DNA from 3 places in the Vibrio sp. M260121 genome. Region 3 is predicted to be linked to each of the others. Evidence: predicted binding sites of a transcription regulator. Region 3 holds the regulator's gene; each other region holds the start of a gene.
The links. The regulator PurR, encoded in region 3, represses purine synthesis genes. The targets are predictions, from matches to a motif close to TNANGNAAACGTTTNCNTNA.
Positions count from the first base shown of each region.

Region 1 (7,521 bases), on a different contig from region 3:
TGCAATATGTGTCAGCAGTGGCAGCTGAGAGAAGTAGAACGATAAGAGATCCTATTATTTTCTTTAGAGTTTATGATTTACAAAAACTATCAGGCGAGGTTAAAAAATGCGAACATGTCCGATAGTCGCAAACGTTGGTCCGACCCAATGTGTTTTTCCACAGCTTGCATTTACGTATACATCCACCTCTTTACCCGCCATTTGAGCAGATAATAAAACGGTAAACCAAGTTTTATTGGTGAGTGGATTAAGAATGATATCTCCACTCGAATTTACTTTGCAGTTATGGGGGTTTTGGAAGCTTTCCAACTTAATAAGCGCTGTTGTTTCGTTTAGAACGTACATACTCTTAACTTTTGATTTACCAGACCACCCCGCAGCTGCTGAAGTATAAAAAGATGTAAGCATTACAAAGGCAGCTGTCAATACTAAACACCAAGATCTCATCTCATATCTCCTCGACTTTAAAATTGAGAAACAAATGTTTCTGTCCGTACATATTAAAAGCACTTGATGTGAATTCAGGTTATCTAGCCAACCCGATGGACTCTCATACGATTTCCAACGCAAGAATCCGTATGGCTCTCTTTATCATAACCGATGTTTACCTTCTCTTTAGTTGAGTATGCTAATAGTAATCGTGACATAATGAGCTGGCGAGACTCTGACGATATTGCTGGGTCGATAGCCATATAATCAGTCAAAGTGCACTTTGGGTGAGAATCGGGCATACCTTCGACTCGGATCAGAATAATAGTATTTCCTGGGTAAGTTAGAACCGCTTTTACTTCACCTGAAAAGTTTGCTGTATACCTTGCGTTTGCCGCCAGAGGAAATAATAAAAGTAGTAGTAAGATGTTTTTCATATCTAGCTTTCCAAACCTAACACCCAGTCATTTAGTCTAGGCCCAAAATACCAACCTCTTAACCAGTCCCAAGGTTTGTGGCTTGAATCCGTACAATCCCCCTTATCGTTGAACCAGAGCGTTACAGCCTTATTCGTTGTTTGTGCAGTCAGCAGGGTTGAGTAGATTATTCTACATGTCTCTTGGCTTATTCCGTTGTAATCACTGCCAACTCGACATAGCCTGGGCCAATTCAAAGGCCCTAATTTCTCAACTAAAATATCACCTGTGTGAGGAGCTATGCTCACCCCTTTGACCTCGCCTGTACAGGTATATTTGCCATAACTTGCAAACGATGTTAGTGACAAAAGCGCTGTAATTAACAATCTAGACATTTAAAAGCCTCTTTATTTCACTTGAAAATAAAGTCATGTTTTTTAAATTTTATAACACTCACTCCCCTAGAGAAGAATCATAAAAAACAAAAAATAGAACATCATTCCAATTAATAAGTTAATGCTATTTTATGAATTCTACACATGAACAATGAAAAGTAAAAGTCTTAATTATCATAAATTAACCTACTGGAATATATAGAATGCCATTAAGTAAAGCTTATTATCAAAAATAACAAAAAAACTCTTTAAGCCAAATATGCTTTATTCAAGAAGTCTTTCATTGTAGTATATTCACAATTTCAGGAACTAAATTACGCGCACAAGAATATGCTTATATATACGTAGAATTGTACCAGTTAAAGTTTCGTTATAAAGACTTCTAACTGCGCATCCATATTTAGAAACGCTAATTTACTTAAGACTAATATTTGAATATAAAATGAAAAGAATCTTCGCTTACTTATTAAGCACCTTATGTGCTTTGCCTATATACGCAGGACAAACGAAGTCAAATTTAACAATCGAGCACCTTCGAGTGAGAAAATCTGTTGCTTACATCAAGTTTTCTGAATGTAGTTACTACTCACGCGTCTACCTTAACAGTGAGTATGAAAAACTCATGTATTCGGTCGCAACAGCTGCAGCACTCGCAAATAAAAGAGTCAGTGTTGAATTCAACGGTGACGACTGCTCAAAAAAAGAACTGGAGTTAGTCTACATTGACTTCTTACTGTTTAATCATTTTTCAAAAGTTTCTATCTACGTTTCTTGCCTCGCTAATTTAGAATCAAAGCAAACGTTTGCTTTTTCTCTGGCGAGTTAAAATAGTTCTGGTATGATGCCCTCATTCGATTTATTCAGCGTGCTCTTTTCGCTGGATATCTTCTCTTTATGACGTTTGATTAAGATGATAGGAATGTCGCAATGAGCCTTGCTAATCAAGTACTTGCCGTCAATGACGACCTGCCAATTCGCACCCACAAGCCTGTTCACAGCGGAAAAGTTCGCTCTGTTTACTGGTTAACTGAAGAAGACAGCGCACGACTGATCAAAGAAAAAGGATACGATGTCGCTACTGATGCCCCACTGGCCATCATGGTGATCAGTGACCGTATCTCTGCATTCGATTGTATCTGGCACGGCGAAGGTGGACTCAAAGGCGTTCCGGGTAAAGGCGCGGCACTCAACGCGATCTCTAACCACTGGTTCAAATTATTCAAAGACAACGGCCTTGCTGATAGTCATATCTTGGACATCCCTCACCCATTCGTTTGGATCGTACAAAAAGCGAAGCCAGTGAAGATTGAAGCAATCTGCCGTAAGTACATCACGGGTTCTATGTGGCGTGCCTACGCAAATGGCGAGCGTGAATTCTGTGGTATTGAGCTTCCTGAAGGTCTTGAGAAAGATAAAGCCCTACCTGAATTACTAATGACACCTTCAACTAAAGGTATCTTGAAAGGTATTCCAAGCGTTCCTGAAGCGGATGACGTGAACATCACTCGCCAAAACATCGTGGAGAACTATGAAGCTTTCAACTTCTCAAGTGCAGAAGACATTGCGCAATACGAAAAGCTATTGAAAGAAGGCTTTAATGTGATCAGCGATGCGCTTGAAGCCGTTGACCAAACGTTCGTAGATACTAAGTTTGAGTTTGGCTATGTGCACGACGCTGCCGGTAACGAAAAGCTAATTTACATGGATGAAGTAGGTACGCCTGATTCGTCACGTATTTGGGATACAAAAGAATACCAAGCCGGAAACATCGTTGAAAACTCGAAAGAAGGTTTCCGTCAGTTCTTATTAAACCACTTCCCTGATCCTGATATTCTGCTTAACAAAGAGCGCATGCCCGAGCGTGAAGCTCTTGCTCGTGATAACGATCTGCCAGTAGAGTCTTTGATGGACATCTCTCGCACGTATATCGGCATCGCAGAAAAAATCACAGGGCAGCCAATCAAGTTGAGCAATAATCCGAAAGCAGAGATCATCGAAATCTTGAGCAAAGAATACGGTTTGATTGATTAAGCTTTACTCGCTCAACGCTGAGTAAAAACCGAATACAAAAGGGAGCTAAGCCAAAACACAGCATTGGTTCTCAGGTTTACAATAGGTAATAAAAAAGCGACCGAATACTCGATCGCTTTTTTGATTGGGGGAAGGTATAGCTTTAGTGTTAGAACTTCAAATTCAGCACATCTTGCTCGGCAGTTTCTACTTTTAGTTTGCTTCGAGATTCAATGTACTCAATCTGCTTTGAGTCTAACGAATAAGGCATAACCACACGTAGTTCATGGATCCCTTCATGTTTTGCTAGCTTCACCAACATCACTAGATTGGATTCATCGCTCTGACGTGAAGACATCGATTTTAAGGCAGCATCCCAAAGGCGATCCTCTGGTTGGCTTAATTCCGCGATGTTCTGTTTCCACATCAGACCAAAAATGGGAGCGATGGTGGCGAAGGCCTCCAAAAAGGTCCACTTCTTACTTCCCGTTGCTCCTAGGAAGCTTGTGTAGTCGAATTCAATGCATGTCTTTCCTTGTTGCTCCATCCTATGCCTCGACACTCTGAACTGAGGTATACAAAATATCGTTCAATTACTTTGATATAGCAATAGGATATAAAACAATGGTCTTTTATGCCTTAATTTAACCTCAAAAGGAAATATTAAAACCAGCTTTGTAACAAATGATGTACAGCTTCGCCATATATACGCATCCAATTGATTAATATTTTAAACGCCAAACTAAAAGCACGCTCCCGCAAGGAGAAGAAGCAAATCGGTACTAGAGGTTAACCAACTTGATTCCCAGTCCAATACGGGTTTGTGAATGGTCATAATCAATCAAGGTTTCACCATAGCCATGGTAGCCCTGAACATACAAACCTAAGATGTCATTAAAGTACAAGGTGTACCCCAATTCTACGCCACCTTTGTCATCGGCAAAGTTGTAGAAGCCTCGGGTATTAAACACACCAGCGCCAGTATAGAACTTCGCCCACAATTCATAGGGTGCATAGTAGTCTTCCATGTCGTCATTTTCTGTGGTGACGACCCACCAAGTATGCGCACCGTATTCAACTGGACCGGAGAAACGCTCAGCAGCAAGATAAAGACGATCCCAGCTACGAGAAAGCTTACTCGACTGGCCGTTTGATTCATGCTTGTAACCTAACTCTAAGTGGTTAAATAACAGCATGTTTGATTGGTGAGCCAAGAACACTTGTGGTTTGTAATTGGTCTCTCTGAACGGAGAGGAAATGTCAGAGTTAGCGAGTTGCCAGAGAGACTTTTGCGTGTATGCGCCCATTAACGCGGTGCCAGAGCTGAATCGGTAAAACGGGATCGAAGCTGAGATCTGAAACTTAACTTCAAACTGTTGCAGCGAGTCCATTTCAGAACCGAGTTCGTTGTAAGCGTTTTGATTGATGTCGGTGGTGTATGTACCTAATACGTAGTTGTCTTCATAAGTTGAAATCTGTGCAATGTTTTTTCCGTAAGCCAATGCGGGACACAACAAGAATGGAATTACTTTATATTTCATCGTTTTCCTTCACGTCGCTCAAGAGGAGCGGCAAATTCATTCCTTATCACCTAAAAATTAGGTCATAAACTGCAAGGGAAACTGATTAAAGCAATTATCGTTCCGGGTTATGAATTGCCTTATTTCACATCCAGCACACGACTGGCTTTTTTGTACTGCACTTTCCAACCAGACCAACGAGGTAGCTCCCAGCGTTTAGGGTCCCCCTTTCGATTGCCATCGGTATAAATAACATGAACCAACTTGCGAGACACGAAGTACTCCACGTCGAGTTTTAATTCAGCCAACAGCAGTTTAAGCGGAAATTGCTCTGCAAAGTCCTGATACTCCCAATCAGGAATGCCTTCGAATGGGATATCGTCCGCTTCAAACAGTTCAATGTCTTCCATGCTTTCCACGCCAAGCGTTTCTAACTGTTCCACGAGCCAAGTTGAAAACGACAAACCATCAAGCGTGTCTTTATCGATAGGCTCTTGATTTAATCCAAGCGCGTTATAAATCTTCCAATGTTGTATTTGCTGTTTTCTTAACGGGGCAAAACCCGGAAGTAGCGTTTCGGCTTCAATCATCTCCACGATGGACTGAACTGCGACACCACCTTCAAGCGCTTGGAATTCCGTGCAAATGGTTCGCCCAGCATAGGTCAAATGCATGGTCGCGCGCGGCACTTCTTCCTCATAATTGGTTTCGCCTTGCTGCCACTCGCCAAGTTCTAATTCACGCAACAACTTAAGTGAAATGGGCAGCATTACAGAGGCAAGGTTAAGAGTCTGCTTTACGCCTCGTCCGGGCACGCTATGACTATCTAGCACCAATGCTGCTTCGCTTTTTTCGGGGAAACGGCTATTACGCCCGACCATCATTTCCATCAAGCCATTGCCTAGCGCGTCACGACGTCGTTCTCGGCGCACAAATACAAGTTCTGGATGTAACGTGGCAATGGCTTTGGTCAACTCATCACGTTTGTATCGCGATGCGACTTCAAGATCCGGCAATTCAAACACTTCTCGCATTTGTTTTGCTAAACCTTGCGCTTCATCAAGCACGCTCACATCAACATTAACGCCAGGAAGCTGCTCCCCTCGCACCAAACGAATCATCAACGAGGCATCGCAGCCAAATGGTTCTTCTTGTGCTAATGCTTCCGCCGATTCCCCACCTTGCAATTGATACAATTGGGCTGGTACAGAAAGCGATGCTGCTAAGTCGATCATTGCTTCTTTTTCTGATTTGGTCTGGATACGAGTCACTAAATCCGCAAACAAGGCATCAATTGGTAAAGGGTAAACTTTTTTACCGTGTTCGGTGATGTCACCTTGCTCGTCTATCGCTTCCATCCCTTGCAGGGTTTGACGTGCTGAGTTGAGTGACTTTTCAGGTGCAGAATCGAGGAAGGAAAGTTCGGAAAGTCTATAACCACAACAAGCCGCAGCGAGCATTGGCTCTACAAGTTCTTCACGGTGCAATTCAGGTGGCGTCACCAGTTCCAACGGAGCATGCTCGCCAAACAAGCGAATACACGCCCCTTCAGCAACACGACCTGCCCGCCCCATTCGCTGCGCCGCACTGGCTTTAGAAATGTTGGTTAATGTGAGTGCTGTGCGTCCATTTCGTTGCACGGTTCTGCGTTCTAAACCACTGTCGATCACGACGCGGATGTTTGGAATGGTCAGAGAGGTTTCCGCGACGTTGGTTGCCAACACCACTTTGCGTTGCTTTTGTACTGTCAATGCACGATGGCGCTCTTCATCACTCACCGATGCATGCAACTTCACGACCATCACATCATCAAGGTTTTGCAGCATCTGTGAACATTGAGTGATCTCTTTACGACCCGGTAAGAAAACGAGAATATCGCCCTCTTCGTCTTCCAAAGCTTCTTTCACCGTGCGAACAACATCGTTCTCGCAACCCTTTTTGTTCGGCAAGTAACGGCTATCCAGTGAACGATGGGTAACGGTAACAGGAAAACAACGACCTTCCGATCGCAGCCGTTTGGCATCCAAATAGTTCGCCAGTTTTTCACCCTCTAAGGTCGCTGACGTGACAATCAACCGGTGCTGTTTTTCTTGCTTTAAAATCGCCGTAAGGAGATCAATGTCCCAGCGGCGTTCATGAAATTCGTCCACCATCACGATATCGAAGCTAGCCAGTTTGTCTTCCGCGAACCAACGCAGTGCAACACCGGGGGTCACGAACACGACGTTGGTGTTTTCATCGTAGTGTGCATGAAGCTTAATCGCGTAACCAATCTTCTTACCAAGTGGTTGGCCGGATTGCTCGGCAAGAAACTCGGCTAACGATGTGCAAGCAATTCGACGTGGCTCAATCACCAATACTCGGCCGTGATTGGCCGCCCAAAGCGGCAACCGTGTGGATTTACCAGAACCGGTTTCGGCTTCTACCACTAAATGGTGGTGATTCACGAGTTGGTCAAATTCAGCTTGTAAGCTATCGATAGGTAATTGAGACATAAAAGATAGAACGTGATAATGGATTGCGAGGCATTATACCTGAGTGAGAAATTCCTGCTTTAGGAATCGCTTCTGACTAATTAATGACAGTATTATCGTTTCAGTGACGATATTTTCGTCGGTAATTGGATTTTTTTGCGACATTACGTTGATGTACATCAACGAATGTTTACAACTAAATAGTGAACCCGTTAGAATTTTGCACGCATCCTTCAACCCTACATTTAAGGCACCCAATGAACAACGACAAGCGCCC
Region 1 covers NZ_JATABF010000026.1:64,860-72,380, reverse strand. Annotated here, with positions in the region: gene QTO06_RS15005 (hypothetical protein) at 100-447, opposite strand; gene QTO06_RS15000 (hypothetical protein) at 531-866, opposite strand; gene QTO06_RS14995 (phosphoribosylaminoimidazolesuccinocarboxamide synthase) at 2,168-3,271, shown strand; gene QTO06_RS14990 (transporter) at 3,420-3,797, opposite strand; gene QTO06_RS14985 (phospholipase A) at 4,033-4,791, opposite strand; gene QTO06_RS14980 (helicase-related protein) at 4,911-7,265, opposite strand; gene QTO06_RS14975 (NAD-dependent malic enzyme) at 7,502-7,521, shown strand, end outside.
Region 1: a site for PurR is predicted at 2,032-2,051, ahead of QTO06_RS14995 (phosphoribosylaminoimidazolesuccinocarboxamide synthase). Genes of this name have one in related genera too.

Region 2 (7,521 bases), on a different contig from region 3:
AATGCTATTGGGTGCGCAGACGGAAGAGCTAAAAGGGCGCTTAGCGATTTACAAATCTGATGACTTGTATCAATGGACGTTTGATGGTTTGTATGGCGATGAGTTTGGTGACTTCGGATATATGTGGGAATGTCCGGACATGTTCAATTTGTCTGAGCAGAGCTTTGTTGTAATTGGCCCGCAAGGCATTCCTTCGTTTTCTGAACACAACTCAATTCCTCACCATAATGGCATCGTGAAGGCAAATTGGAATGATAAAGATGGCCTTCAGTTGAGCGAGTTCCAACACCTCGATTTTGGTTTTGATTTTTACGCGCCACAAACCATGCTTACGCCAGATGGCCGCCGTGTTATGTGTGGCTGGATGGGATTACCAGATGAAATCGATCAACCGAGTTCAGACAATGGCTGGGTACATCAATTGACGACAATGCGTGAAATGAGCTTCCGTGATGGTAAGCTGTATCAATATCCAATTCATGAGCTTGAATCGCTAATTGAATCCACAAACGAATTTGTGTTGAACTCCGATGGTATGGATATCGGAGCGAAGTCTTTCGATTTAACTATCACGTTGGAGTGGGGAGACGAGTTATGCCTCTTCGAAAATACAACGCAAAAACTGACGATAAAAGCGGATGACGTTGAGCGTCGATTGATCTTAGATCGTTCTAAAACATTGAATCGAGCACAAGACACGGTTCGCGAATTGCCTCTAGAGTCTGGCAAGATTGAACTGCGTATCTTAGCGGATACTTCTTCTGTTGAAGTGTTTGTTAACGGTGGTGAAGCGGTGATGACGTCGCGTGTGTTTACTGATGTCGATGCGACACGAATGTCGCTACAAGGTGGAGAGCGAAAAGCAACTCTGCATTATTTGAAAGCGGCAACAGCGCCTTTCCAAAACGTTTAATTCTAAAAACGACAAATTAAAAAAATCCCCGCGATTGCGGGGATTTCTATTTTATTACCTAAGCTTCAAGCTATAGCAATGTTGTTTTAGATGTAAGCCAACAAAGCATCTTGAGTTGGTAATGCTGTCATCGCGCCTTTTTGCGTCGTCGCTAGAGCACCACAACCATTTGCCCAGTTAACTGCTGAATGGATCGCTTCTTTGTTCGCCCACTCATTGTGTTGAGCTAAACGAGCCAGCAAACCACCCACAAATGCGTCGCCAGCGCCTGTTGTATCTACAGGCTTGACGGCTTGGCCCGCAATCAGTTCTTGTCCACCTTTGAATACAACCAACGCGCCTTTTGCACCTTGAGTAATAAGGACAAGCGTATTATTGAATGCTTTTATGGCTTCAAGACCCGTTTCGAGTGAGTCCGTGTCGGTTAGGAATAGCAGCTCATCGTCAGAGAATTTCACCACATCAGCCAGCTCAATTGCTTGGCGAACCACAGGCTTTAACTCTTCTGGGTTCGCCCAAACTTCTTCACGCAGGTTTGGATCAAAGCTGACGAAACCACCGGCTGCTTTAATATCTTGCATCGCTTTTAATGTGCTGCTGCGGCTCGGTTCGTTTGCTAGTGCGATTGAACATACATGCAGCCATTCACCCTGAGCAAATTCTGGGATGTCAGCAGGGACTAGGAATTGGTCTGCACTTGGCTTCACCATAAAAGTAAAACTGCGTTCACCTGAGTCATCTAAATCTACAATCACAGTTGATGTACGCTGTGCTTCATCCAACAGCATGTAATCTGTGTTGACTTGTTCTTGTGCCAGCGTTGCTTTCATGAAGCGGCCCAAAGGATCTTGACCAACACGGCCAAAGAAAGCACTGTTACCGCCTAATCGAGAAATAGCGACTGAAACGTTGGCTGGCGCGCCACCGGGGCATTTCAAATACGTGCTTTCTGTATCTGGAATCAAATCAACAACGGCATCGCCAGTCACCCAAATCTTACTCATAACTACTACCTAAAATAGAATCTAATCACTAACTACATTTTTGCTAAATCGTTTTAGCTAATCAATATTTATTTGAACCAAAAAGGTCAACATGACGTTAATTGTGATCTTAACCATGATCTAGAGTGTTTGCCCAAGCGCAAAGTAGGGGATTGTGATGGCTTTCATAATTAACCTGAGTATCATTGGCGGGATAATAAAAAAGCCCAAGCTTAAAATAACCACGGAATGACCAGGTGAAGAACAAAAAATTAAAGCTAGCGGACATTGCAGAACTGGCCGGAGTGTCTAAATCCACAGTCAGCTTTGTCTTAAATGGACACGCCAAGAAACACCGAATCAATGAAGACACTGTAAAACGTGTCCAAGCTGTCGTCGCGGAACACAATTATGCACCAAGCCTTTATGCCCGCGCTTTAAAAGCGAAAAAAACGTATACCTTGGGCTTGGTTATTCCTGATTTGGCCAACATGGGTTTTGCTACAACCGCTAAGCAACTCGAGAAGCTCGCTCGAAGCAGTGGTTATCAGTTGTTGATCGCCTCTTCTGAGGATGAACCTGAGCAAGAACAAGAAGCAGTAAAGAGCCTATTAGAAAGACAAGTTGATTTACTGATGGTCGCAACGTCTATGTCTGACGATAGCTTTTATCAAGAAGTCAGACAGTCTACGCCTGTGATCTTGTTTGACCGTGTTATTGAGCAGCAACAGATGACGACAATCAAAACCGATGCTCACAACGCCGCTAAACAAGTCGTAGAGAAGTTAGGTAAGGAAGCAAAAGAGTGCGCTTACTTTGGCGGTCAGTTAGAGCTGTCTCCAAGTAAAGACCGTTTTGCTGGTTACCAAGCAGGGTTGGAGCAAGCCGGAGTGAAATTTGAAGCGGCTTTAGTTAAACATAAGGATTACCAACCCGAGTCAGGTTATCAAATGATGCAGGAAACCTATCAAGAGTTAGGTCGCCTTCCAGAACGTTTGTTCGTTGCTTCTTACTCCATACTTGAAGGGGTTTTGCGTTTCCTTTCAGAGCAGCAACTGCTAAATGAAGAGATGAAAATTGCGACGTTCGACAACTACGCTATTTTGGATTGCTTACCAATTAAGATAGATTCGATTGAACAGGATTGTGATTTGATTGCGCAAAGCTTATATGAAGCTGGCAAAGCACTGCTAACCGATCCAAAACACACCCCGCAGCAAGTGGTGCTTCCTGCGAAGATCCACTATCGCTAGGGCTGATTTGCTCAAGAGAGTGAAAGGGTAAACAACAGCAGTAGCGGCAACGTGATTATGCTGAAGAAATTACCAAACAACACCATTGAAGCGACTGTCATTGGCTCAATGTTCAGTCGCTCTGCAAACAAATAGTTCATGACGGCTGGTGGCAGCATAGTGAACAACACCATCATTTGCAGTTGCATTGTCGGCAGTGGGATAAACCAATAGATTAATGCAAATGCGATCGCACCAGTCCCAAGCGATTGCACGGTACACATAAGACCTACCTTTAAACCTCCTAATCTCAGGTTCAACATCTGGGCACCCAATGAAAGTAACATCACTGGTACCGCTGCTTGTCCGAGTAATGCAATCGCCTCATATAATGGGTTCCAAATGCCAGTTCCTGAAAGATTAATAAACAAAGCGAGTGAAGCAGATAAGAAAATCGGCATCTTAATGATCTGTTTGAAGGGATTGCCGCTACTGAGCAGCATTACACCCAAACTGATGTGTAAACAAGCAGAGACAACGAACAACAGCACTGCCGAGGGTAAAGCGAGTTCACCGAACGTATACGTGAACAGCGGGATCGCTAAGTTGCCGCTATTTCGGAACATGTGTGGTGGTGCCCATGCTTTAAATGAAAGACTGGTCAGTTTAGCAATTGGTAGCATCACAATGCCGGGAACGACGACAGCAATAACAGCAGCAATCAAGAGAGGGGCTTGATCCATGTCGAGAGGCATGCTTACCAGCGATGAAAAGACGAGTGCTGGCGTGAACACATCCATATTAATGCGATTGATGGGGCGAAAATCTGGTCTGATGTAGCGGCCAACGAGATAGCCAACAAAAACCAAAGCGAATACAGGGAAGAGAATGCTGACGACTTGGTGAAACATGTTGGCTCGCTAGTAAGAGGGCGGTATGTGAAAACAGTATCAATGTTTCCAGTTACCGTCATGGAGTAACATGCAGAATTTTGCCTTCGTTCAGGCTTTCGTTTTTCAATTCACCTAGCAGAATAGGTAAAAAAAGTATGCTGAATGTGACTGGTTAGATCTATTTTTGAAGTGACTCAAACTACTGAAAAACAGAGAAGTTTTGTGTCAATTGTTTGTAAAATAGCCAGTGTCTGACATTTTTATTAAATAGTGATTAATGTTGTTTTAAGGTTTTAAACTAGTTATTTAAACTGGATATTTTTCTCGATAGAGAGGGAATTAAAGTAAAATCTGGAAATGATGGTAGGTAAAGTACCGCAGTGGTAAAACATTCGGTATATTAGCAAAGAAAAAAGTTGGCGAAAATCATAAGCTTGGCATACACTTCCTGATGTAACCCCGATATGTTGTTGAATTGGTAGGGTAAAACTGCTCTGGCGCTACACTAGGTAGCATTGTTTAACATAGCTTTGAGGAAAGTTTTATGGCGCTCACAAAAGCCGAACTTGCAGAAAACCTGTTTGATAAATTGGGATTTAGTAAACGGGACGCCAAGGAAACGGTGGAAGTGTTCTTTGAAGAAATTCGTAAGGCACTAGAAAGTGGCGAACAGGTAAAACTGTCAGGTTTTGGTAACTTTGACCTTCGTGACAAAAACGAACGACCTGGTCGTAACCCGAAAACTGGTGAAGATATTCCTATTACTGCTCGACGTGTCGTTACGTTCCGCCCGGGTCAAAAGTTGAAAGCTCGCGTAGAGAACCTAAAGGCAGACCAGTAAGCCATGTAACATGGAATGAGACCACGCTTTGTCGTGGTCTTTTTGTCTGTACGCTTCGTTACTTACTAAAGAACAAATAAAAAACCACCGCAATTGCGGTGGTTTTTCAGTATGGAGGAAATCAGTTTCTAAAAGACAGCTTGTTTATGCAGCTTCTAGGTGTGTCGTCAGGTACGGATGCCAAGCTTCTTGATACAAGTTTTTCGATTGAGTGCGCATGCTGCAAATCGAAGCTGTCTCGATATCATTTAAGTTTCGGCCTTCTACCAGAGCTTGACGCTCCAGCTTCTGAATTTGTTCGTACAAATCATGCTCCGGGCCATTCTTAACATCAGCAATGGCTTTAAGGTGCAGTTGAACTTCAGCAATCAAATTCGTTTTAGGAAGACGTACCAGTAAGTTTAAGTCACGGTAACCAGATGCGGTTGGTTTCTTAAAGCGGTTTTTCACTTTAACGATAGTTGTTTCACGTTCTAGTGCTTCATATACGGATACAAGGCTTGCTACGTCATCCGCTACGATAGTTGCTCGTGCTAAGTCTGTAATTCGCTCTACTTGACCATCCAATTCGTGAGCAATCTTTTCTTCGGCACGATGTTGAGATTTAACGCCTGCGAAGTAAGGTTGGGCGTCAGTAAGAAGGGCAGTACTTTTACAGATGGTTTCTAACTCGAATTGTGCTTGGTGAGCTTTGCTGTAAAGTACGTCGAAATCTGAATAAGGCTGAGTTGGTTTGGAGTCGATTGACTGAATGCCATACAAACCACTAAGGCTATGCTTAAACAATTTTGAGCAAACTTCGTTTTGGCTAGCAGAACGGTTTTGTTGCTCGTTACTCGGGACATTTGGAAGTGCGGCGAACGCCGGCGCACGGCTTAGTACTAAAAGCATCAATGCTGTAGTACGTAAAAATAAGCTCATTCACTCTCCTTAACTTGCTTGCACTTAGAAAATGGGTAACGAAAAGGTCACTAAGATTCGCAAATCAGGTACTACCTAGTTAATGGGGGCTCTACGATAGATTCCAAGGCCGTTTTTTAGCCTTATGGTGGAATCGTGTTCTAGATCACCATTTTGCTTTCCTTTGTTCTGACAACCAGATAAAGGAAGGGTTCATTCTTGAACGATAGCCATACTACCATTGCAGTATTAACCAAAGATGAACGGCATAGACAAATTTGAAAAAATCATTAGTCTTACCCCACAAAAGCGAAGCGCAAAGCTCGAATCCACAATCAGCCGACAAGTAGAAGTAAAATGAGAGATCAAGAATTTTGGCACAGTAAATGGGCGAGTAACCAAATTGGTTTCCACCTAGATGACGTGAATCCACTGTTACCTGCATTCTGGCAGCATACCAACCCTAAACGTGAAGACACCGTGTTAGTTCCTTTGTGCGGAAAGTCAGAAGATTTGGTATGGCTTGCGACGAAGCATGATGATGTGCAGGGTGTCGAACTCAGCCTTATCGCCGTGCGTGCGTTTTTTGCTGAACACTTCTACACTCCGACGGTCACATCACTAAACGGCATGCATGAGTTGTATCAGTTCGATGAGCTGTCGATTTACACTGGCGACTTCTTTACTGCACCTGTTTCTAAAGCCGATATCATTTACGACCGTGCTGCGCTTGTGGCTTTGCCGCAAGAAATGCGAGAAGAATACGTAGCTCGTCTTAAGCAACTGTTGAGCCCTGGCGGACGTATTTTACTTGTGACTCTTAACTACCCACAGGATGAGATGTCAGGCCCTCCATTTAGCGTGCCAGTCGAAGAGATTGAACAGCTGTTTTCGGGTTATAAGGTGAGTTGTTTGAATGTCGATCAAGCCGACGAAAACCATCCAAAAATTGCGAAGAAAGGTCTAAGTCGCTTCTCTGAAGAAGTCTACTTAATAGAGAGCGAATAAAGGACTTTTCGAACCCACAGAAAGAAAAAGCGCAGCCAATTGAGCTGCGCTTTTGTCTATCTTTAGCTGATTAATGAAATCAGTAAACGATCTGCACTTTAGATGCGTTATTCACTGCATCTTCAATCGAATCTTCAATAGTCTTACGACGCGTTAAAACAACGCCTAAGCGACGACGACCGTCTATTTCAGGTTTGCCAAACAAACGTACTTGGGTTTGTGGCTGAGCCAGTGCTTTGGCAACATTGTCAAAGCGGATATCAGTTGATGTACCTTGCCCTAAAATAACCGCTGATGCTGATGGTCCATACTGAACTATGTTGTTGATCGGCATTCCAGTGAACGCTCGAACATGCAGTGCGAACTCAGACATTTCTTGAGAGATCATGGTTACCATGCCAGTATCGTGTGGGCGAGGGGACACTTCGTTAAAAATAACCTTATCGCCTTTAACGAACAGCTCTACACCAAAGAGACCGTAGCCACCCAGTGCATTAACGACTTTCTCTGCCGTGTATTCAGCCGCTTTGATGGCGTTGTCTGACATTGCTTGTGGCTGCCATGATTCACGGTAGTCACCATCTTCTTGACGATGCCCAATCGGAGCACAGAAGTGCACTCCATCAGCTGCGCGCACGGTTAGCAGTGTGATTTCGTAATCAAAGTCAATAAAGCCTTCAACAATCACACGCCCAGCACCTGTACGACCACCTTCTTGTGCGTAATCCCAAGCCGTTTGAACATCTTCTTC
Region 2 covers NZ_JATABF010000006.1:145,136-152,656, reverse strand. Annotated here, with positions in the region: gene QTO06_RS06030 (glycoside hydrolase family 32 protein) at 1-913, shown strand, start outside; gene QTO06_RS06025 (aminoimidazole riboside kinase) at 1,000-1,917, opposite strand; gene QTO06_RS06020 (LacI family DNA-binding transcriptional regulator) at 2,154-3,149, shown strand; gene QTO06_RS06015 (AEC family transporter) at 3,161-4,039, opposite strand; gene ihfA (integration host factor subunit alpha) at 4,566-4,862, shown strand; gene QTO06_RS06005 (RelA/SpoT domain-containing protein) at 5,007-5,783, opposite strand; gene QTO06_RS06000 (thiopurine S-methyltransferase) at 6,120-6,770, shown strand; gene purT (formate-dependent phosphoribosylglycinamide formyltransferase) at 6,850-7,521, opposite strand, start outside.
Region 2: a site for PurR is predicted at 4,427-4,446, ahead of ihfA (integration host factor subunit alpha). Genes of this name have one in related genera too.

Region 3 (7,521 bases):
GTTGACGATAATCTTCAACAATGGCAGATGCTTTTAGTTTCTGCTCCGGATGTAAAAGCCAAACATACGGGTCTGTATCATCGCTAAACGGCAACTCACCCTTTAAGCCGAACATTCCCTCACCTCTTACTTCACAAGCTATCTGTTCGGTTTTGAGAAGCTCACAGACGATATGAGCTTCTGCAGGATTTTTAGCGATGTATATCTTCATTAAGCATTTCCGTTTTGAACTTGGGCTGGGCGAACTTTATTCATAACCCATTTTGCGATGATTGGGAACAAGCCGAGCAGAGCAAACGACGCTAATACGGTAGGTGACACAATTCCTGAAAGACTGTCGATAGTGGCGAGCTGTGTACCTGCATTTAAGTAGACGGCAGTGCCTGGCAACATACCGATTTGGCTGGTTAGGTAGAATCGTGCGACTGACATTGGTGTCAGACCCATCAACAAGTTGATCAAGAAAAACGGAAATACCGGAATTAAACGTAGTGAGAAGAGGTAAAAAGCACCGTCTTTTTCTACACCTTGGTTAATGGCATTCAACTTATTACCAAACTTGCTTTGTACCCATTCACGCAACAGGTAACGGCTGCTTAAAAACGCAATGGTTGCGCCGATTGTGCTGGCAAAAGACACCAACAATAAACTCGTCCAAAAACCAAATAAGGCTGCACCAAGAAGCGTTACAACCGCAGCACCAGGAATAGAAAAAGCGGTGATAGCAATGTAAGCGAAGAAATAGGTTGCGGCGGCAAACACGAAGTTTTGGTCAATGAAACTGTTTAACGCTTGTTGCTGTGCTTTGGCGTTTTCTAGCGTTAAATATTGACCGAAGTTGACACCTAAAAAGATGATGGTCGCGAGTAGGATCAGTCCTAAAATCAGTTTCTTATTCATATCAATGGCTCCGTTTGGCTTCTTAAATAATAAGACAGAATGAAGTAAGAAAAAATTTCAAAAAAAAACCGCAGTGTGAAAACTGCGGCTTTTACTCAATGTCATGCTGAAATGATTGCTCTACGAGAGAGCACTCATCAACTCTTCCCGGCGAGACTGAGGTACGACGCTCCAATGTGTACCGTTGATAGCGCCTTCAAGCGCCCACAACAATTCAAGGCTTACCGTAGAGGCATGCGTATCTTGGATTGCTTTGTAAGCGTTTAGGGCACCTTCTTCTTCTAGTTGCTCGACAGAGTCAATGCCTGCTTTCTTCAACATACGTTCAGTTGCAAGGCGTAGATTAGGAAGGTCTTTCAATCGGTTAGGTTTGGCGCTCGCTTGTTGTTTTTTCTCTTGCTTAGCAGTCTCTAGAGATTGCTTTGCAACTTCAATCAAGCGATCGGTCGAATCCCATAGATCATCAGAAATAGCGTAGTATTTCGTAACGACTGGGAAACCACGTTTCTTGTAGACGTACGGTTTTAGTCCTTGAGTCTCGAAGTCAGATGAAGTTTGTTGGTCAGCTCGTATATGAAGTTGATTGTTCACAACTAGTGCAAACATCGTTTCATCGGCGAAGAGCCCAAAGCCGCCAAACATTGAACGCGACTTGATATTACCAAGTGCCTCAAACAGCTTCATTGAGTCTTTGAGTATCGGTTTATCCATGATGTGTTATCTCGGTGTAATTAATATTACGCCACCAAAAATCAGGTCCGAGAGATTAGCAAATGCATGCAGACACAATGTCATTAAAGGGTAAACTCACTTAATGCATATTTGCCATCGGTAACCCCGCTACCTTCCATCTAATAAGATGGTTCAGGCCGGAGGCTTTGCGTCCCACCCTTTCGAATGGTTTGCCCTGTGCGTGACTCTTTGAGAATACTTCGTATATTGAATTAACATCACGTTTCAAACACAAAAGTGTGATCTTGGTTCAGTTAATAGCGCTAAGTTGATGTGTTTTGTTTCATATTGCTGAGCATCTACTTGTCATACAAAAGCTTGATGTAGGAAATGGGCTACACCTTAATTAAAACAGCAACTTATCGAAGCTTAAGGTTGTATTCTTGAGCTGAAATATTAAGGGAAAGTTATTTTTAGATATTAAAAAAGCGCCCATAAGAGCGCTTTATAAAATGAGTTCGCAGATGAGGTTAGTTTAGTTTCTTAACCGTGTTGCGAACAACGATCTCTGGTTGCATCTCGAACACACGTTTCTCGTGTTCTTTGTCTTTGATGCGTTCCAAAAGGATCTCAAATGCGTTTTTACCCACACGACGTTTTGGTTGGTGGATAGTCGTTAGCGGTGGAGAAAAGTATTCTGCAAGCTCAATGTTGTCGTAACCGATCACGGATACATCATCCGGTACTTTGATACCGTTTTGCTGCAAGCGGCTCATTAAGCCTAGCGCCATTGTGTCGTTAAAACAGAAGACAGCTGTTGGGCGTTTTTCCATTGCTGTGATGTTATCTGCCGCCAGTACAGCAGTATCACATTCGAAGTTACCTTCAAGAACCCAATCTTCGTTAACCGTTAGGTTTGCTTCCGCCATTGCTCGGCGGTAACCAGCGATACGCTCTTGGCACGCTGCTTTTTCAAAATGACCGCTCAAACATGCGATGTCAGTGTGACCGTTATCGATCAGGTATTTCGTCGCGATGTAGCCGCCTTCTTCCGAGTTATCGATGATCTTATCTGCCTGCGAGCTCTCAGGGCCCCAGTCCATCACAACTTTTGGAATGTCAGAATGGCGGTCTAACATCTCTTTTAGCTCTTCCGTCAAGTCAGAACACATTACTAGGATGCCATCTACGCGTTTCTCAGCTAGCATGCGGATGTAGTCACGTTGCTTCTCGTAGATACCGCCCGTGTTACAAAGAATTAGAGTGTAACCTTGACGGTAACAGTAACTCTCAACACCATCGATGACTTCAGAGAAGAATAGGTTGGTTGATTGAGTAACTAACATACCGATAGTACGAGTAGAGTTGCACTTCAAGCTACGAGCAACGGCGCTTGGCGCGTAATTTAGTTCATCAACCGCTTTCATTACTTTTTCTTGGGTTGCTTCTGCAACAAAGCGAGTTTTGTTAATTACGTGCGAAACCGTTGTGGTAGAAACGCCGGCTAAGCGAGCAACGTCTTTAATAGTGGCCATAAATGATGTCCTGTATCGAGCTACTGAATACCGTGAGTGAAGACAACCATACGCTTAGGGTCTTGCACAAACCGAGCAACTGCAAGAAAGGGCATTGCTGAGATATTTGGCAGTGGTTGTTCCGAATCGGTATAAAAAGATTTGTAGCAACATTTGTTGCTGATACTCATATTCCCTTCTTTTATAAGTGAGGAATTAGTCAGCAATCATGTTAAGAAAACACAAAAACCGCTATATTTCAGCGGTTTACATATAAATCATATTTAATCGTTTGCGCTCACATTTTAGACTGATGTGGGCAGGCTGGCAATATTTTCAGCGGTTGTTTTGTGCCCTTGAGGTCACATTTTCACGGCTAAATTGGTTGGGATTCTCTAAGCCAGATTAAAACTAAACGAATAAAATAGGGAGCCTAAATAGCAGGCTCCCTAAAATAGGCGGCAATTATTCACCAAGAAGGTAGGTGCTGTCCAGTTTACAAAATGCAATTAATAGTTGCGCAACGCTAATATAGAAGCCAAATTCGTCGAACTGCTTACATTTAGCAGCAAACTGAGGTAGCCAAGTCAAAAGATGCTGTTGGATGAAATCGTTCTGCTTGTCGAACGCTTCTTCCATGTGCTTTTCTTGCTCTAGTTCGTTAGAGCGAATAATCATATTACCCAAGAAATCCAACTCTACCGCTAGGTGGTCAGCTGGCTCTTTCAGGTTTTCATCAACTTGCACGCCAAACTCTGCCATCAGTTTTTCCATCTCTTCTGCTGGCTTATCGTTTAGCAGGCCAGATTGGCCAATGTACATAGAGGCGTAAGGCAGTGCACCGTGCTTTTCTGTCTTAAGGAAAAGCTCGCAAAAGTCTGCTGCCAACTCAAGTTGTGCGTCTTCACGATCCTGCAGACGGTTAAGTGCATCAACAAGGGTATCCACAGCTGGTTTTAATGACTCATTTTCACCAAGGCCAGCCAAAAAGCTTCGAATTTCAACACTGTGGTAGCTTTCTAGTTCTTTCTCTGTCAGTTCTTTTGCGAACAGGCTAGAAAACCACCAATAGATTTCTGCGCGTTTCTCGTTAAAAGCTTTCACTTCTTGCATTTTTTTGCTCCTAAATGGTTATCCCCTAAGTGTAAACAATTAAGATGAATAGCAGTAACTATAATTGTTATCCATTATGGGAAAATATGCGCGTTTATGAATGGCTGTAAATAAGCTTGCTTTGAATCAATAAAAACGCAAAATCTTGCTTTTTAATGTATCTATGACTAGAAATGTTACTAGTTATGAATAGAATACGTCTTGGAAAATAAAAAAGACAGAAAGTGGTGTAAATGAGCTATCACGTATTAGTCGTAGAAGATGATGTAGTAACTCGTAGTAAGCTTGCGGGCTATTTCCAAAATGAAGGCTACAAAGTTAGTGAAGCAGAGAGCGGGGCAGAAATGCGCGAAGTGCTTCAAAGTGGCGATGTAGACCTGATCATGTTGGATATTAACTTGCCTGGCGAAGATGGCCTTATGCTTACGCGTGAATTACGCAGCCAATCAGATATCGGCATCATATTAGTGACAGGACGCACGGATAGCATTGACAAAATCGTTGGCCTAGAAATGGGCGCAGACGATTATGTGACAAAGCCTTTTGAACTAAGGGAATTATTAGTTCGCGTTAAGAACTTGCTGTGGCGCATTTCAGCGGCACGTAGCGGTTCGCAAAAGACAGCGAACGACACTAATGAAGAACACATTGTGCGCTTCGGTGAGTGGACGTTTGACATTCAACGTCGTGCTCTAAGCCGTAACGGTGAGCCAGTGAAACTAACCAAAGCGGAATATGAGCTATTGGTGGCACTGTCTTCGTACCCAAATCAGGTACTAAGCCGCGAGCGTATTTTGAATATGATCAGCCACCGAGTGGATGCGCCAAACGATCGTACTATCGATGTACTGATTCGACGCATGCGCGCTAAGATGGAGTTTGATCCAAAGAACCCACAAATCTTTGTGACCGTTCACGGTGAAGGCTACATGTTTGCAGGTGACTAAATCATCGCAATAAAGAAAAAGGAGAGCATCGGCTCTCCTTTTTTGTATCTGTTATTTCTGTAAAGACAATCTAACGATAAGCTTTATTAGCGACAACGTTTTTGCTAGGCAGCAATTAAGGTTGTGCGACTTCAGGCTCTTCTATCTCAACCATTGGCGTTTGTCCTACGTTGTCACGCAGTTTCTGCCATAACCCGCCAAGATACTCATGCCAGTACAATTCCGTTTGCTCTAAGTAACGAGCTTTCGGTGCGTACTTTTGCCATGGCTGTTCGATATCATCAATCGCCATAAAGTTCGTTGGTGCGGGGATGGGTTTAATACCCGCAGCGTTGAACTCATACAAAGCACGTTTCATGTGGCTAGCAGAAGTCACTAACACAATATCTTTTTGTTTTACGAAGGCTGCCGCTTGGCGTGCTTCTTCCCAAGTGTCTTTCGCGTCTTCCAACAAAATGATATCGGATTTGGCCACACCAAGAGAAAGCGCAACGTTCGCCATCATACGAGCATGGCTTATTTCAGAGCCGCCAGCGTAGCCTGACAGAATGAGTTTTGCACCTGGGTACATACGCAAAATACGAATGCCTTCGGTGAGTCGCATCAGTGCTGTGCGACTTAATTGAGAAGTGGGCGGGATCTCATTGTCCACCACATGTCCGTTACCGAGCACCATGACATAGTCAACGGTACCAGAAACAGGTAAAAACGCTTTATACTCGCGCTCAAGAGGCATTAACAGCTTGGTTGAAACAGGTTGGAAGGCAACAAGAAAAATGCCGACGAAAGAGAATAGAACAACAAAGCAGCCAGTTTTACGTTTTGTGGTAAAACTAATGAGAGCAAGACCTAACAAGCCTATGATTAACAATGCCGGAAGAGGCATCAACAAGGCTGACATAACTTTTTTCAGCTCAAACATACATAAATAGTCCGAAAAAACATCAATTGATAATAAAAATGAGGATAACCCTCTTTATTCCTGCTTTCCTTGTGACAGAATAGCGGCACAATCCGTTATGATAACTCAGCAGAAGTGACAGAAGACCGCAATTTCGACGATATCGCCCACAAATTTGCAAAAAATATTTACGGCTCCGATAAAGGGGAGATCCGCCAAATCATTGTGTGGGAAGATTTTCTACAGATTCTAAGTGAATTAGACGCCGACCATCAAGCCCTGCAAGTCCTTGATGCGGGTGGTGGGTTAGCACAATTGTCGCAAAAGCTTGCTCAGCTCGGACATCATGTCGCTTTATGTGATCTATCTTCGGAAATGCTGCAACTAGCAAAGCAGGATATTGAAAAAAACGGTTTGCTTGAGCAGTATCGCCTGATTCATTCACCTGTCCAATCCATTGGTGACCATATGGAAACGCAGGTGGACCTTGTCATGTTTCATGCCGTCATGGAGTGGTTGGTCGACCCGAAAACCGCACTCGAGACCGTTTTGGAACAGGTCAAGCCGGGGGGCATTGCTTCGGTTATGTTCTATAACCACCACGGCTTAGTCTATAAAAATGTGGTTTGTGGCAACATTCCTCATATTTTAGACGGCATGCCTCACCGGAAAAGATTTAAACTACAGCCACAGAAAGGCCTAAAACCCGAAGAGGTCTATCAATGGATAGAAGATTCTGGTTTTAGTATTTGTGGCAAATCTGGTATTCGTTCCTTCAGTGATTACATAGGCAATATGCAATACATGGGCGATTACGAGTTTGAAGATGTGTTGGCGCTAGAAAAACAACTTTGTCGACAAGAGCCATACCTCTCATTAGGCCGCTACATTCACGTGTGGGCTAAGAAGAACGATAAACAGGAATAACGATGAGTGAGATGACTCTCAATGCTGCAGAGCAACCAATCGATGAGTTGGTTGGCTGGGTTAAGCAGCACGATTTCTCGTTGAACCTGACCACTGAGCGATTGGCATTTTTGATTGCCATCGCTGTACTAAGTAATGAAAGGTTCGATGAAGAATTGGGTGAAGGTGAATTGCACGACGCATTTGCCATCGTCACTCGACTTTTTGATGAGACCGGCGAAGCTTCGGCTTTCCGTGCGAACAATGCCATCAACGAGATGGTTAAGCAGCGTCTGATGAGCCGTTTTGTCAGTGAGATTACTGACGGAGCGAGCATTTACCGCTTGTCGCCATTAGCGATAGGAATTACCGACTACTACGTGCGTCATCGCGAGTTCTCGAAACTGCGTCTTTCTATCCAGCTATCGATGGTAGCGGATGAAATGGCAAAAGCGATTGAAGCGGCACAAAAGGGTGGCACTCCGGGCCACTGGAAGAAAAACGTTTACGGAATTTTGAAATATTCTGTAGGCGAGATCTTCGATCAAATCGACCTTAACCAACGTGT
Region 3 covers NZ_JATABF010000004.1:103,643-111,163, reverse strand. Annotated here, with positions in the region: gene QTO06_RS04205 (putative signal transducing protein) at 1-211, opposite strand, end outside; gene QTO06_RS04200 (TVP38/TMEM64 family protein) at 211-900, opposite strand; gene QTO06_RS04195 (TfoX/Sxy family DNA transformation protein) at 1,021-1,611, opposite strand; cyclic di-GMP riboswitch class I at 1,728-1,817, opposite strand; gene purR (HTH-type transcriptional repressor PurR) at 2,103-3,107, opposite strand; gene QTO06_RS04185 (hypothetical protein) at 3,128-3,277, opposite strand; gene torD (molecular chaperone TorD) at 3,552-4,199, opposite strand; gene torR (two-component system response regulator TorR) at 4,433-5,146, shown strand; gene elyC (envelope biogenesis factor ElyC) at 5,262-6,068, opposite strand; gene cmoM (tRNA uridine 5-oxyacetic acid(34) methyltransferase CmoM) at 6,183-6,974, shown strand; gene mukF (chromosome partition protein MukF) at 6,977-7,521, shown strand, end outside.